Regions from separate parts of the Nakamurella flava genome, predicted to be linked through region 1. Evidence: riboswitches for the same ligand, from Rfam matches in the RefSeq annotation. Region 1 holds a riboswitch; the other holds the start of a gene.
The links. Region 1 has a riboswitch for S-adenosylmethionine ahead of thrC (threonine synthase). Riboswitches for the same ligand answer to the same signal wherever they lie in the genome.
Positions count from the first base shown of each region.

Region 1 (8,320 bases):
GTCACCGCCGGGCGCCTTGGTCTCCGACGGGGGCAGCAGGACGTACACGACGGGCGACCCTACGGGCCGGAGACGATCACGCGCGACGGGCGACCCGGACCGCGGCCAGCACCAGCGGCGCCTGCAGGGGCAGCCGGGCCCACGCGACGACGCGGTACCAGACGGGCCGGCGGGAGCCGCGGGCGGTGGACCGCAGCGCCATCGAGACGTTGGCCGGATAGACCCCGACGAACAACGCGGCGGACGCCCAGCCCCCGACCCGCCGGGTCTGTGGGACGGCCAGCAGCGCGGCACACCCGATCTCGGCGGCCCCGCTGAGCGCCACGAGCGCCTCCGGCCGGGGCAGACTGCGGGGCACGATGCCGATGAACGGTCGCGGCGCCACGAAGTGCAGGACCCCGGCGCCGCCGAGCAGGGCGGCCAGCGCGGCGGGCAGGCGGTGCGGCGTACCGGTCATGGCCCCATGATCACCCGCCTGTCGCTTCCCGGCACCGGCCGGACCGCGGTGGCCCCGTCGGCCGGGGCCGGACGACGGGCCGATGACCAGGACGGTTGGGCGCCGCGGTGTCCGGCTGGTAATCTTGAGTGTCGCGCGTGCCGCTCGTTGTGGCATGCCCGTCGGTCGGTCGTACGGATCGACGGAAACACCCACCAAGACGACGAAACGAAGGCAATCCGGCGTGGCCAACATCAAGTCCCAGATCAAGCGGATCCGCACGAACGAGGCGGCCCGTCTGCGCAACAAGTCCGCGAAGTCGGCGCTGAAGACCGCCGTCCGTCGCGTCCGCACCGCCGTCGCCGCGGGCGACAAGGAGACCGCGACCGTCGAACTGAAGGCCGCCGGCCGCAGCCTGGACAAGGCCGCCTCCAAGGGCATCATCCACAAGAACCAGGCCGCGAACCGCAAGTCGGCGCTGGCCCAGCAGGTCAACGCTCTCTGACCTGATCTTCACGCAGCGACGCCGGGCACCCACGGGTGACCCGGCGTTCTTGCGTTTGCGGGTTGTTGGTCCCCTCGACGCCGTTCGGGAGCTCACCGAAGCCACCCGGTCGGCGGGACACCGCCGGAAAGACCAACTTCAGCGGGGGCGACGGGCCGCCAGCAGGTCCAGGACGGCCTTCTCGACGGCGTATTCCGGGTCGGCGGCGACGCCCTTGACCGCGGCGTTGAGGTCGGCGACCACCCGGATGCCCTCCGCCAATCCGTCGGCACTCCACCCCCGGGCGGCCGTCCGGGCCTTGTCGATCTTCCAGGCGGGCATCCCCAGCTGACCGGCCAGCGCGTAGGAATTGCCGCCGCCGCGGACCCCGGAGACCTTTGCCACCGTGCGGATGCCGTCGGCCAGTGCGTCGGCGATCAGGACTGGGGCGACACCGATGGTCAACGCCCAGCGCAGCGACTCCACGGCGCCCCGGACGTCGCCGGCGACGACGGCATCGGCGACCGCGAAACCGCTCACTTCGCCCCGTCCGCGGTGGTAGCGACGGACCGCGGGCAGGTCCACGGTGCCGCCGGTGTCGGCCACCAGCTGCCCGGCGGCGGACGAGAGCTCCCGAAGGTCGGAACCGACGGCGTCGATCAGCGCGGCCACGGCCTCGGCCGTGCTCGTCCCGCCGGCCCGCCGGATCTCCTTCACCACGAAATCGGTCCGCTCGGCGGGACGGGTAATCTTCGCCGCGGTCTGGACGTCGGCACCGGCCTTGGCGAACGCGTCGGCGATGGCCTTGTTGCGGGCGCCGCCACCGTGGTGGATCACCAGGGTGACCCCGTCGACCGGGTCCTTGACGTACCCGGTCAACGCGGCGGCCAGATCCTTTGCCGACTCGTGCACCCCGCGGACCACCACCACGCGAGGCTCGGCGAACAGGCTCGGCGCCACCAGGTCGGCGAAATCGGCCGGGCTCAGACCGGCGGCCACCGCCTCCCGCCGTTCCACCGCGGGGTCGGCCTTGCGGGCCGCGGCCAGGGTGCGCAGCACGGCGCGGTCGACCAGGAACGGCTCGTCCCCGGTGACGAGGACCAGGGGCGCGGGGGCGGTTCCGGCGGGCACCGCGTCATCGTGCCAGGTGCCACCGACACCCGGCCTCCGACGGTTCGGTCCGGGGAACCACCCGGCTCTGCCGGTGACAGAGGCCACGGCCGGGAGGGTTGCGCGGCTGAGTTATCCTGACCGGACAACTGCATCACCCACTCATCCAGAGGGGCAGAGGGACACGGCCCGTTGAAGCCCCGGCAACCACTGCCGATGACCGGATCGCCACAAGCGCCCAGTGCGGCGCGGCGACGGACGTCGACGGCAGGTGCCACTTCCGTCCCGCCACGGCGGGAAAGATGAGGAGAGACCTCGCGATGACCTCTGTCCTGACCCCGGCGCCGACCGCTGCCACCTCCACGGTGGACCTCGGCCCTGCTGTCGCCCTGTCCTGCCGCGAGTGCGGTTCGCGCATCGAGCTGGGCCCCTACTACGCCTGTACCGAGTGCTTCGGCCCGCTCGAGGTGGCGTACGAATTCACCGAGCGCGGCGAGGCACTGCGCAAGAAGATCGAGGCCGGTCCCGACAACATCTGGCGTTGGGCCTCGCTGCTGCCGGTCCCGGCCGGGATCGCCGACACCCCGAACATCAACCCGGGCCAGACCAAGCTCGTGCGGGCCGACAACCTGGCCCGCGAGCTCGGCATGAAGACGCTGTGGGTCAAGGACGATTCGGGTAACCCGACCCACTCCTTCAAGGACCGGGTCGTGGCCGTCGCCCTGGCCGCCGCCCGCGAACTCGGCTTCACCGTCCTGGCCTGCCCGTCCACCGGCAACCTGGCCAACGCGGTGGCCGCGGCGGCCGCCCGCGCGGGGATCCGCTCCGTCGTGCTGGTGCCCGCGAACCTCGAGCAGCAGAAAATCCTCACCACCGCCGCGTACGGCGGGACGCTGGTCGCGGTCGACGGCAACTACGACGACATCAACCGGCTGGCCGGTCAGATCGCCGCCGAGCAGGACGACTGGGCGTTCGTCAACGTCAATGTCCGGCCGTACTACGCCGAGGGCTCCAAGACCCTCGGTTTCGAGGTGGCCGAGCAGCTCGGCTGGCGGCTGCCCGAGCAGGTCGTCATCCCGATCGCCTCGGGCGCGCAGCTGGTCAAGATCGACAAGGGCTTCCAGGAGCTCATCGATCTGGGCCTGGTCGACAGCTCCGAGTACAAGGTGTTCGGGGCGCAGGCCACCGGGTGCTCCCCTGTCGCCACCGCGTTCAAGGCCGGCACCGACACCGTCCGCCCGGTGAAGCCGGACACCATCGCCAAGTCGCTGGCCATCGGCAACCCGGCCGACGGGCCCTACGTCCTGGACGTCACCCGCCGGACCGGCGGTGCGGTCGAGGACGTCTCCGACGAAGAGGTCATCGAGGGCATCAAGCTGCTGGCCCGGACCGAGGGCATTTTCGCCGAGACCGCCGGCGGCGTGACCGTGGCGACGCTGCGCAAGCTGCTGGCCACGGGGCAGCTCGATCCCGAGGCCGAGACCGTCATCTTCAACACCGGCGACGGGCTCAAGACCCTCGACGCCATCGCCCACGTCGTCGGGCCGACCGCACGCATCGCGCCGACGTTGGCCGCCTTCGAAGAGGCGGGGCTGGCCTGACGATCGGGCGGCCCCATCACCGGGTCGACACCGCTCGGCGAGCGGTGCAGCCACAGTTCGAGAGAGCTGTCGCTGCACCATTCGTCGGCCGTGGGCCACTGGGTCAGTCGGCAGCCCGCCGCACCAGGTCGCGAAGCTGCCGCTCCACGTCGTCGGTGACCTCGAGCACCGCGAACGAGGTCGGCCACATCGCCCCGTCGTCCAGGCGGGAGTCCTCTTGGAAACCGACTGTCCCGTAACGGGTGTCGAACTTGGAAGCGGGCTGGTAGAAGACCACGACCCTGCCGTCCCGGGCATAGGACGGAAAGCCGTACCAGGTCTTTTGATCCAGCTGGGGCGCCTCCTCGGTGACGATGACGTGCAGTCGCCGGGCGATCGCCTGATCGGATCCGGTGAGGGCCTCGATCGCGTCCAGGCAGGCCTGCGCCTCCCGCTCCTTCTTGGCTGCCCCCTTGCCGCCCTGGGCTCGCAACTCCGCCGCCCGCTGCTTGATCGCGGCCTTCTCGGCGTCGCTGAAACCGGTGTCGTCGCCGTTCTGTCGGGTGTCCGCGCTCATCGGTCGTCCTCTCCCCAGTCGTCCGAAATCCATCGACGACGGTAGGGGGCCGACCGGCAGCTCCGCTTCTCGATTCCTGCTCGGTTCGCGGGCTCGCCCGGTCGGAGGGCGTGTCATCCGCGGGGTCGGCAACCCCGCCAGCAGCGCGGGGGTGACCGGGATCGCCGCCACCGGCGGTGTTCCCATCGGCTGACGCGTGCGGTCGACCCGTCAGGCGGGGCGGGTGGCCTTCGCCGACACCGGGCCGGCCGGGTGCGCGGCAGCGTGGCCCTCGATGTCGATGCCGAAGAGGGTGTGCAGGGCGCTGAGGTAGCCGGCGCTGTCGCCCGACAGCGCCAGTTCCTTGGCCCGCATGGTCGGGGTGTGCAGCAGCGACTGGGTCACCCGGTGCATGGCGCGTTCGACGTCGGCCGCGATGTCGGCCGGGTACTTGGCCCGCAGCCGCTCGAGTTCCTTCGTCACCGTTCCCGAGACGTGCTGGCGCAGCGCCACCACCGCGGGATCCAGACGACGCTGGGCGAGCTGATCCTCGTAGTCGGCGACGGCCGCGATGACGATGTCCTGGGCCGCGGTGATGGCCTCGATGTGCGGAGAGTCGGCCTGCCCGGCGACGCTGCGCAGATCCACCACCCGCACCCCCGGGACCGCCCGGGCCTGGGGGGTCAGATCGGAACGCAGCGCGAGATCGACGATCGGCAGCGGCGCGCTGCGGCGGGCCACGACCCGCCGGACGAGGAGTTCGTCGATGACCGGATCGCCGGCGCCGCTGCAGGTGACCACGAGGTCGGCGGTGGCCAGTGCGTCCGCGAGAGCATCCGCATCGACCGGGGTGGCACCGTGCCGGTGGGCGAAGGCCGTGGCCCGACCACTGGGCGAATGCACAAACAGATCCTGACCGCCACGAGCCCGGACCTCGGCGGCGACCACCCGCGCATAGGCGCCGGTCCCCACGATCAGGGTGCGGGTGCCGACCAGGGGGTCGCCGGTGCCGACGGCCAGATCCAGCGCGACCGAGGCGACCGAACGACCCGCGGCGCCGAGACCGGTGACCGTGGCCACCCGCTTCGAGGCACGCGCGGCACCCTGGAAAAGTTGATGCAGCGCCGGTGACGTCGTACCGGCGGTTTGCGCGGCCCGGAAGGCGCGGGAGACCTGACCGGCGATCTCGGCCTCACCCACCACCATCGAGTCCAGGCCGGCCGCGACGCCGAACAGGTGGGCCGCGACCGGGGCGCCGACCCGGACCTGCAGCAGGGCGCTGGCCTCCGCCTCGGGGATGCCGGTCGCTCCGGCGACCGCCGCGGTGACCGCGTCGATGGCGTCATGGAACCGCACGGCGTCGGCGTAGATCTCGAGCCGGTTGCAGGTCGCGAGGAGCACGACCCCGGTCAGGGGGCCGTCCGGGACGGCGACCAGATCGGCGAGACGGGCGGCGAGGATCTCCCCGCCAGCCGCGAGGCGTTCCAACTGGGGGAGCTCCAGGTCGTGGTGACTGGCACCGAGAACCGTGAGCATGACGAAAATGTAACCGCGAGGGGCTGTCGCGTTCCACGAAGGCTACCCTCACCTGGTTCGCCTTCAGGCCGCTGACCTGCGGTGACGACCGGCGGGTGGGCCGTGGTCCGGTGTGTTACGTCGGTGACATCGATCCGTCACCCGCGCGTGGCAGACCTCTCGCGCCGGGACGTCCGCGGGCAGGTCATCATGGATCATCATGTCTGCGCTTCCTGCCGGCCCGGCGATCTCCGGGACTCCCCTGCCCGACGACCATCCGCTGACGTCGGGCCGCACGGCCGACTCGGCGTTGATCCGTTCCTATCGTGGGGAACGGGCCGAGCGACCGGCGGTCTGGTTCATGCGGCAGGCCGGTCGATCCCTGCCCGAGTACCGCGCGGTCCGCGCCGGGACGGCCATGCTCGACGCCTGCCTGACCCCGGATCTGGTCACCGAGATCACCCTGCAGCCGGTCCGGCGGCACGGCGTGGACGCCGCGATCTTCTTCAGCGACATCGTCGTGCCGCTCAAGCTCGCCGGGATCGATGTCGAGATCCGCCCCGGGGTGGGTCCGGTGGTCGCGGACCCGATCCGCACCGCCGCACAGGTGGCCGCGCTGCCGGAGCTCACCGTCGACCAGCTGACACCCATCGTGCAGGCGGTCCGCGGCACGGTCGCCGAGCTGGGATCCACGCCGCTGATCGGGTTCGCGGGCGCTCCGTTCACCCTCGCGTCGTACCTGGTGGAGGGCGGCCCCAGCCGGGAGCACCTGCACACCAAGGCGATGATGCACGCCGCCCCCGAGCTGTGGAACGAGCTGGCCGGCTGGGTGGCCCGGACCACGGCCACCTTCCTGCGGGGTCAGGTGCTGGCCGGCACCTCGGCGGCACAGCTGTTCGACTCGTGGGCCGGGGCGCTGTCGCTCGCCGACTACCGCACCTTCGTGCAGCCGCATTCGGCCCACGTGCTGACCGCGGTGGCCGACCTGGGAGTGCCCCGCATCCACTTCGGCGTAGGCACCGGTGAGCTGCTGGCCGCCATGCACGAGGCCGGTGCCGACGTGATGGGGGTCGACCACCGCATCCCGCTGGACGTCGCGCAGCAGCGCCTCGGCGGCGGGGTCCCCGTGCAGGGCAACATCGACCCCGCTCTGCTCTTCGCCGGTCGGGACGCACTCGGCGCCGCCGCGACCGCAGTGCTGGCCGCCGGCCGCACGGCGCCCGGCCATGTCGTCAACCTCGGCCACGGCGTCCCCCCGGAGACCGATCCGGACGTGCTGACCTGGCTCGTCGACCTCCTCCACTCCTCCGGCCCGGCCGGCGGAGGGAGCGCAGGGTGACCGACGCGAGCGTGCCCGACCGCCCCGTCGTCGTGGGCGGCGGGATCGCCGGACTGGTGGTGGCCTGGGAACTCGCGCGGGCCGGGCGACGTCCGATCCTGTTCGAGGCCGAGCCCGAGGTGGGCGGGGTCGTCCGCGGCCACACGGTCGGCGGCCTGCGCCTGGACGCGGGGGCGGAATCGTTCGCCGTGACCCGACCCGCCGTCGGTGCGCTGGTCGACGAGCTGGGGTTGGCCGACGAGGTCGTCCGTCCGGAACCGACCGGGGCCTGGGTGCGCTGGGCCGGCGGCACCGCGCCGCTGCCGGTCGGAGGCCTGCTCGGCGTTCCCGGCCGCCCCTGGGCCGCCGACGTGCGACGGGTCGTCGGCGTCACCGGGGCCGTCCGGGCCTGCGCCGACCTGGTGCTCCCCCGCCGGGTCGGACGCCAGGGGTCCGGTTTGGGCGGGCTGGTCCGCGGACGCATGGGCGGCCGCGTCGTCCAGCGGCTGGTGGAGCCGGTGGCCGGCGGGGTCTACGCCGCCGACCCGGACGCCCTGGAGGTCGCGACGGTGACGCCGGCTCTGGCCCGGCCGGACGTCCGGTCGCTCGCGCTGACCATCCGGAAGTCGGCAGGCAGCCGGCCCCGGCCGGGCAGCGCGGTCGCGTCATTGCGCGGCGGCATGCACCGGTTGAGCGAGACCCTCGCCACGGCCGTCCGCGCGGCGGGGGGCGAGATCACCGTCGGTACCGTCGTCCGCTCGGTGACCCACGCCGTTGGCACCTGGACGGTGACCACCGACTCCGGCCGGGTGCTCCGGACGGACACGCTGGTGCTGGCCGTCCCCGGAGCGGTCGCCCGGGACCTGCTGGGTCCGGCGGCCCCCGCCGACCTGTCCACGACCGTCGCCACCCCACCGACGCCGGTGCGCCTGGTCACCCTCGTCCTCGACGACCCGCAACTGGATCGCGCTCCTCGCGGCACCGGGGTACTGGTCGCCCGCAGCGTGACCGACGTGGCGGCCAAGGCCATCACCCACGCCACCGTGAAATGGGACTGGCTGGCCCGGGCGGTCGGACCGGGCCGGCACGTCGTGCGACTGTCCTACGGACGGGATGACGACAGCGGCGGGCGACCCGCCGACGACGATGCCCTGATCGAGGTGGCCCGCCTGGACACGGGGACGCTGCTGGGCCTGGACCTGGACGCCCGGTCCCTCCGCGCCAGTGCGGTGGTCGGGTGGCCGGCCGCCCTGCCCGTCCCGCGGCCCGGACACCAGGCCGCGGTCCGTGACCTGCGCGCGCAGCTGCGGTCGATCGGGGT
Region 1 covers NZ_SZZH01000001.1:1,606,213-1,614,532, forward strand. The annotation lists gene FDO65_RS07285 (YaaA family protein) at 1-48, opposite strand, end outside; gene FDO65_RS07290 (DoxX family protein) at 77-457, opposite strand; gene rpsT (30S ribosomal protein S20) at 681-941, shown strand; gene holA (DNA polymerase III subunit delta) at 1,080-2,051, opposite strand; SAM riboswitch class I at 2,190-2,339, shown strand; gene thrC (threonine synthase) at 2,351-3,631, shown strand; gene FDO65_RS07310 (iron chaperone) at 3,735-4,187, opposite strand; gene FDO65_RS07315 (glutamyl-tRNA reductase) at 4,398-5,702, opposite strand; gene hemE (uroporphyrinogen decarboxylase) at 5,902-7,020, shown strand; gene hemG (protoporphyrinogen oxidase) at 7,017-8,320, shown strand, end outside.

Region 2 (8,320 bases), 720 kb from region 1:
CCAGGGGGATCGCGGTCCTGCCGCTGATCTTCATCGCCCTGCCGTTCTTCGTCGGCGGAGCCCGCCGCCGCCGTCCGCCCGGCTGAGCGTCCACCTCGGCACCGATCCACCCGGCGACCCCGGTGGGCCCGGGCCCGACCCGTTGGCGGGACATGTCCGGTGTTCCCCTGGGCGCGGGCCGGGCGGGTCCTAGGGTTCAGCCATGACACAGGCGGCGCCGCACGATCATCTGGGGGTGGCGTTCGCGCCCGAGCACGTCGGTCCCGGCCGCGCCGACCGCCGCCTGGTCGGACGCAAGGCCCTCGGGCACTGGGATCCGGCCACCCGCGGTCACGATCCGCTGCAGACCATCCTCGGTCAGGAGAACGTCCGGCTGCCCGGCCTGCTGCCCCTGCGCCACGGCCGCATGGCGTCCTCGCCGTGGGCCTACTACCGGGGCGCGGCGGCGGTGATGGCGGCCGACCTGGCCTCGACCCCGCACACCGAGATCATGGTCCAGCTCTGCGGTGACGCCCATGTCCTGAACTTCGGTCTCTGGAACACCCCGGAGCGCACCCTGGCGTTCGACCTCCGCGACTTCGACGAGACCCTGCCCGGGCCGTTCGAATGGGATCTGAAGCGTTTCCTGGCCAGCGTGCCCGTGCTCGCCCGGGAGAACGGGGTGAGCCAGGAGCTGGCCGTGCAGGCCGTCCGATCGGGATACCGGGAGTACCGGGGATGGATGCGCCGGTACGCGACCTCGACGATCCTGCAGGTCTGGTCGGACACCGTCGACGCCGCATCCCTGGTGCACTTCCTCTCCGGCGCGGAGGACAGCGGCCTGGACCAGCTCATCGAGAAGCAGGCCCGCAAGCGGACCAGCCGGGGGGCGGCCAGGAAGTTGGTGATGGTCTCCGACGGCCGGCGACGCATCTCCGAGGATCCGCCCTACCGCTCGCACGACCTGCGCCAGTTCGCCGGGACCCTGCAGGAGGCCATCGACAACTACCTGCACTCGGTGCCGGCCCAATTGTCCAGCCTGCTGTCCCGGTTCGACATCGTCGACGTCGTCCAGCAGGTCGTCGGGGTGGGCAGTGTCGGCATGCGGATCGGTCTGATGCTGGCCGAGGAGCGCGCGTCGGGCGACCCGCTCTTCTTCCAGATCAAGGAAGCGACGGCGTCGGTGTACGAGCCGTTCCTGGCGCCGGCCAGGCAGGACAACCACGGCGCCCGGGTGGTCCAGGGCCAGCGACTCATCCAGTCGGCCGGTGACATGTTCCTGGGGTGGACGTCAGTGGGGGTCGGCGACGACCGGACGGATTTTTACGTGCGCCAGTTCCGCGACGGCAAGGTGATCCCGCGGGGCGACGTCATCGCTCCGTACCTCGGCCAGTTCGCCGGCGCGTGTGGCCGCGTCCTGGCCCGGGCCCACGCCCGCAGTGGCGACGCCGCCGCGATCGCCGACTACCTCGGCACGAACGACAAGGCCGAGGAGGCGCTGGTGCGTTTCGCACTGGCCTACGCCGATCAGACCGAACGGGACCACGCCCAGCTCGCCGCCGCGGCGGCGGACGGCACCATCTCCTCGACCGAGGGGTGGCCGGGCAAGTCCTGACCCGGTGCGGCCCCGGGCCCGGCGACCGCGATACTGGGGCGCGACGTCGTCGTCACCCCGGAGGTCTGCCTGTGTCCACCCTGCTCGCCCGTCACGCCACCGTCCTGGTCACCATGGACGAACAGCGCCGGGAGATCCCCGACGGCGGTCTCTTCGTCCGCGACGGCGTCATCGAGCAGGTCGGGCCCACTACGGAGCTTCCCGAGACCGCCGACCAGGTCATCGATCTCACCGATCAGCTGCTGCTGCCCGGGCTGGTCAACGGGCATCACCACCTCGACCAGGTGCTGACCCGCAACCTGCCCGCCGGGCAGAACACCAATCTCTTCCCGTGGTTGCGGGCCCACTACGAGATCTGGGGTTCCCGCACCCCGGAGGCTGCCCGGACCGCCACCCTCGTCGGCGGTGCGGAGCTCGCCCTGTCCGGGTGCACCACGCTGTTCGACCACGCCTACGTCTTCCAGAACGGCTGCCGGGTCGACGACCAGATCGGCGCGGCCGCCGAGCTGGGTATCCGGTTCGCGGTGTCCCGCGGGAGCATGTCGCTGGGGGAGTCGCAGGGCGGCCTGCCGCCGGACTCCTGCGTGGAGGACGAGGACGCGATCCTGGCCGACTGCGAACGGGTCATCGCCGCGCACCACGACCCGCGGCCGGGGTCGATGACGCAGATCGTGCTGGCCCCGTGCTCGCCGTTCTCGGTGACCTCGCAGCTGATGCGGGACTCGGCCGAGCTCGCCCGCCGGCACGGGGTGCGGCTGCACACCCACCTGGCCGAGACCCTCGACGAGGAACTGTTCACCCTGCAGCACCACGGCCTGCGGCCGGTGGCCTACATGCAGGAGCTCGACTGGGTGGGCGACGACGTCTGGTACGCGCATGCCATCCACGTCGACGACACCGAGATCGCCCTGTTCGCGGCGACCGGGACGGGCGCCTGCCACTGCCCGTCGTCCAACATGCGGCTCGCGTCGGGCATCGCGCCGGTGAAGAAGTACCTGGACGCCGGAGTGCCGGTCGGCCTGGGCGTCGACGGTTCGGCCAGCAACGACAGTTCCAACATGCTGGCCGAAGTGCGGCAGGCCATGTTGCTGGCGCGGCTGCGGATGGGTCTGCGCCCACCGGAGGGCCCGGCGAGTCTGCTGCCCACCTCGCACCCGCTGCGGGCGCACGAATGGGTCACCGCCCGGCAGGTGCTCGAACTGGGGACGCTGGGCGGTGCGCGACTGCTGGGACGCACCGACATCGGCGCCCTGACGGTCGGCAAGCGGGCCGACTTCTTCACGCTCGACCTGAACACCATCGACTTCGCCGGTGGCCTGGCCGACCCGGTGGCCGCCGCGGTGTTCTGCGCGCCCCAGCGGGCGAACTGGACGGTGGTCGACGGCCGGGTGCTGGTGCAGGAGGGCCGGGTGGTCACCGTCGACATGGAGCCGGTCGTGGCCGAGCACAACCGGCACGCCGCGCGCATGGCCGGGATCGGCTGAGCCGAAGAGGGCGGCGCTGCCCGAGAGTGCTCCACCGCCCGGCAGGGAAGGTCATGGACCCAAAGCCAGCGCCTGGGATGCAGATACCCGCGGCAGGGCGGGCGAAACACCACGGCGTGCAGACCCTCTCGGTATATCGATGATCATCCGGTCACTCGGTCGATGAGGGCGGGCGTATTCCCGCCGGCCGTCCACCACCCGAGGCGAGATGTCGGTCAGCGTGGTCTGTCTCACGCTGACGGGGGCCACAGATGTTTGACCGCATCGCAGCGGTGATCTACCTTGATCGCAGGTCACGAGTTCCAGCGCACAGCCCCGGCTTGTTGGACGGCAACCCTCCCATCGCGGCGGGGTGCTCCGGGTGAGGACCTGGTCGGCATCGACGAGATGCCGGCAAGCGCGCGGCCCGTTCCACCGGGCCCCTCAGGGAAGAACCGAACGCATGACGACCACGAACGACCAGCCGGCGCAGCGCCGGGTCGTGTCCGTGCTGTCCGTGCAGCGACGTCACGTCGATCTGCAGCGCGTCTCCAGCGCGCTCTGTTGTCGCTGACCACGACCTCGGTTCCCGGCACCCACTGATCCGTCGCCGCCCGGCCGCTGTCGGCCGCTGACGGTCCCTCCCGCGTCCCCGACGGTGGTCCGCTCCGCGGATCGCTGATCAACGCGCGGCCCGGTCGGCATCGACGTCCCCTCGCGCAGAGTGCGTCCCCGGCGCACATCGCCGCCGCGGCCGGCCATCTGGGCGGGGCGGCCGCATCCGGGACGCCGCGCACCTCCGGTCCGACCTTCCCGCAGGACCGTCACCGTCGACGGACCACCGCACCGGCCATCGCCGTCGGTGTTTTCCCCTCGCCTCGGCGACGCCCGAGCACCTCGACCCTCGGGCGACAATTCTTCGAAAGGCCCTCCCATGACCAGACGCTCGCTCCGGCGGCGCCTCGCCTCCACCACCGCGGCCACCGCCGCCGCACTGGGTCTGGTGATGACCCTGGCCGCCTGCGGTGGCGGCAGCATTGCCGCGACGGGATCGACCACGTCGGCTCCGTCGGCGACCGTCGCCGGCACGGGCACCGACCTGTCCGCGGTCACGCTGCGGGTCGGGGAGACCGGCTGGAAGCAGCAGGAGCTGCTGCTGCAGAGCGCCGGACTGGCCGACACCCCGTATCGCACCGAGTTCAGCCTGTTCCAGGGCGGCAACCTGCAGTTGGAGGCGCTGGGGGCCGACGCCATCGATCTGGCCAGCGCCAGCGAGATCCCGCCGATCTTCGCCGCCCAGTCCGGTGGTCCCGGCTCGCTGACCATCTCGGCCGTGCGGCAGGGCAACACCCTGACCCAGGAGGTGGTGGTTCCCGAGGGGAGCACCATCGCCTCGGTCGAGCAGCTCAAGGGCCGCAAGGTCGCGTACGTCCAGAACACCACCGCGCACTACTTCCTGTACCAGTCGGTCGCCGCCGCCGGGCTGCAGTGGTCGGACATCGAGGCCGTCCCGCTGTCCACCAGCGACGGTCTGGCCGCGCTGCTGTCCGGGCAGGTCGATGCGCTCGCCTCCTACGGCAACGCGGTCATCACGGCCCACGCCAAGGGCGCCACCACGCTGGTCGACGCGCGCGACATCCTGTCCGGCAACTTCCTGTACGTCACCCGGCCGGCCACCAACGCCGACCCGGCGACCAAGGCGGCGATCCTGGACTTCTACGACCGACTCGAGAAGGGCTTCGCCTGGGCCCGGTCCCACCCTGACGACTGGGCCGCGGTGATCGCCCGGGAGACCAAGCAGCCCGTCGAGCAGGCTCGGCAGGTCTTCGTGGACGGGGAACAGCAACGCCCCAGCCACTTCGTCCCGACCTCGGCGCAGGCCATCGCCTCCCAGCGGAAGATCGTCGACACCTTCGTACAGGCCGGCATTCTCACCGCCACCGTCGACATCGGCCAGTACTGGACCACCGAGTACGACCAGGGCCTTCAGGCGATTCAGGCGGCCTCCGATGCCGGCTGACGCGATTGTGCGGCCGGTCACCGGACAGGTCGGCGCCGGTGTCATCACCGCGCAACGGCCGGCCGAGCCGGCTTCCGGGCCGGCACGGACGGTGGCCACCACGGTGGTCGCCGGCCACACCCGTCGCCGGGGCGGCCGCCCCGCCGTGCCGCGCTGGGTGGTCAAGACGATCAGCCCCCTGGTGCTGGTGATCGGCTGGGCGGTGGCCAGTGCGTCCGGCCTGCTGCCGCGGACCACCCTGGCCGCACCGCAGGACGTGCTGGTCAAGGCCCGCGAGCTGTGGTCCTCCGGCGAGCTGCCCCGGGCCATCGCCGCGTCGGCCGAACGGGTCGGACTGGGACTGGCCATCGGCGTCACCGCCGCCGTCGTCATCGCCCTGCTGTCGGGCCTGTTCCGGCTGGGTGAGGACATTCTCGACGCCCCGATCCAGATGCTCCGCACCGTCCCGGTCATCGGGCTCATCCCGCTGCTGATCATCTGGTTCGGCATCGGCGACGAACCGAAACTGATCCTCATCGCTCTCGGTGTGTTCTTCCCGCTCTACCTCAACCTGTTCGCTGGGATCCGCGGCACCGACCCCGCCCTCATCGAGGCGGGCCGCACCGTCGGGCTGCGCCGCTTCGGCCTGATCCGGCACGTCATCCTGCCGTCCGCGGTGCCGTCCGGCCTGGTCGGTCTGCGGTATTCGATCGGGGTGTCCTGGCTGATCCTCGTCTTCGCCGAGACCATCAACGCCACCACGGGTATCGGCTTCCTCATCAACAACGCCCGCGAGTTCTTCGAGACCGACACCATCGTGCTGTGCCTCGTGCTGTACGCGGTCCTCGGGCTGCTCGCGGACGTCTTCGTCCGCCTTCTGGAAAGGGTGTTGCTGGCATGGCGACCGACCTTCACCGGAGCCTGAGCGCCGCCCGGGTCACCGGCCTGACCAAGACGTTCGGTGACCGCCGGGTGATCGACGACCTGCACCTGGACATCGCGCCGGGGGAGTTCGTCGCCCTGCTGGGGGCCAGCGGCTGCGGCAAGAGCACCCTGCTGCGGGTGCTGGCCGGCCTGGACACCGAGATCAGCGGTCGAGTCGAGGTCGCGGACCGGCGGGCCGTCGCGTTCCAGGCGCCCCGGCTGCTGCCGTGGAAGAAGGTCTGGCGCAACGTCGTCCTCGGCCTGCCCGGCCGGCCGGACCGCGCCCGGGCTGAGGCGGCCCTGGCCGAGGTCGGTCTGAGCCACCGCAGCGACGTCTGGCCCAAGGTGCTGTCCGGGGGTGAGGCGCAGCGGGCGTCACTGGCCCGCGCGCTGGTCCGCGAACCCGACCTGCTGCTGCTCGACGAACCGTTCTCGGCGCTCGACGCCCTGACCCGGCTCACCGCCCAGGCGCTGGTCGCCGACCTGTGGACCGTTCACCGCTGCGCCGTGCTGCTGGTCACGCACGACGTCGAGGAGTCGGTCCGGCTCGCCGACCGGGTCCTGGTGATGCGGGACGGCGTCATCGCCCATGAGGTCGTCGTCGACCTCCCCCGCCCGCGGGACGTGGCCGACCCCCGGGTCGTCGCGCTGCGGGCCGAACTGCTGGCCCACTTGGGGGTGCATTCCTGATGAGCGTGTCCATCCTGGATCACCGGTCGTCGGCCCGGCCCGCCGACCGTGACGCCCACCGGGCGCACCTGTTGACCCGGCTGCGCGACGAGCTGTCCGACGGTGAGGTCTTCACCGGCGACGATGATCTCGATCGCGTCGCCACCGACCGGTCCGGTCACCGATTGCCCGGCCGGCCACTCGCCCTGGTCCGACCGTGGACGACCGCCGGCGTCGCCGCGACCCTGCGGCTCGCGTCGGCCACCGGCACCGTGGTGGTGCCCCGGGGCGCCGGCACCGGCCTCTCCGGAGGGGCCAGCGCACCCGACGGCTCCCTCGTGCTGTCCACCGAGCGGTTGAACCGGATCCTGCAGATCGACCCGGCCGACCAGGTCGCGGTCGTGCAGGCCGGGGTGGTGACCGCCGACCTGGACGCCGCCGCGGCCGAGCACGGGCTGACCTACGCCCCCGACCCGGCCAGCTGGCGGCAATCGACCATCGGCGGCAACATCGCGACCAACGCCGGCGGTCTGCACTGCGTGAAGTACGGCGTGACCCGCGAGTCGGTGCTGGCCCTGACGGCGGTCCTGGCCGACGGCACCGTGCTGCCGGTCGGTCACCGCACCATCAAGGGCGTGGCCGGCTTCGATCTGACCGGGCTGTTCGTCGGCTCGGAGGGCACCCTCGGCGTGGTCGTCGAGGCCACCGTGCGGCTGCGTCCCCGGCCCGCCCGCACCCGCACGCTGGCCGCCTGGTTCCCGTCCGCCGCGGCGGCCGCCGCGGGTGTGCTCGTCGCCCTGGCCCAGGGCGTCACGCCGAGCGTGCTCGAACTGCTGGACGCCGGCACGCTGCGAGCCATCGACGAGGGCCAGGGCACCGACCTGGCCGAGTACGGATCGGCGCTGCTGCTGGTGCAGACCGACGGCCTCGGTGCCGATGCCGAGATCGCCGCGCTGGCCGGGGCTCTCGTCGACCTGGGCGCCGATGTCGACCTGCCCGAGGGGGCCGAGGCCGATCGGTACTTCGAGCTGCGCCGCAGCGGACGGGTGCTGGACGAGCGGTTGTGGTTCGTCGGCGAGGACGTCGCCGTGCCCCGATCGGCGATGGGCCCGTTGCTCGAGCGGATCGAACGGATCGGCGCCGCGCACGGCGTGAGCACGTCGGTCGTCGCGCACGCCGGCGACGGGAACCTGCACCCGGCGTTCACGCTGCCCCGCGTCACGGGGGAGTCCGAGCCGCCACTCGCGCTGGAGCGGGCCGCGGACGACCTGGTCCGCGCGGCCCTGGCCCTGGGCGGCACCATCACCGGCGAACACGGGGTCGGCATCACCAAACGCCGCTGGCTGGAACAGGAACTCGGGGCGCCGGTGGTGGACCTGCAGCGACGTCTCAAATCCGTCTTCGACCCGGCCGGTGTGCTGAACCCGCACACGTGGCTCGCAAAGGAGCCATCGTGGCCCGCATCCTGAGCATCTCCGCCAGCCCGCAACCCGGCTCGAGCACGTTCGCCGTCCTGAGCACGGTCAACCGCCGGCTGACCGGCGCCGGGCACCGGGTCGACACGCTCCGGTTGCGTGATCTGCCGCCGTCGGCGCTGCTGGCCGCGGACGTCACCGACCCGGCCATCTCCGTCGCGCTGGAACAGGTCCGGGAGGCCGACGCGTTGGTGGT
Region 2 covers NZ_SZZH01000001.1:888,319-896,638, forward strand. The annotation lists gene FDO65_RS04010 (DUF1707 SHOCT-like domain-containing protein) at 1-86, shown strand, start outside; gene FDO65_RS04015 (DUF2252 domain-containing protein) at 203-1,594, shown strand; gene FDO65_RS04020 (8-oxoguanine deaminase) at 1,666-3,078, shown strand; SAM riboswitch class IV at 3,370-3,484, shown strand; gene FDO65_RS23215 (putative leader peptide) at 3,521-3,631, shown strand; gene FDO65_RS04025 (ABC transporter substrate-binding protein) at 3,992-5,077, shown strand; gene FDO65_RS04030 (ABC transporter permease) at 5,067-5,981, shown strand; gene FDO65_RS04035 (ABC transporter ATP-binding protein) at 5,954-6,670, shown strand; gene FDO65_RS04040 (FAD-binding oxidoreductase) at 6,670-8,118, shown strand; gene ssuE (NADPH-dependent FMN reductase) at 8,103-8,320, shown strand, end outside.
Region 2: another riboswitch for S-adenosylmethionine. It lies ahead of FDO65_RS23215 (putative leader peptide); the one in region 1 lies ahead of thrC (threonine synthase).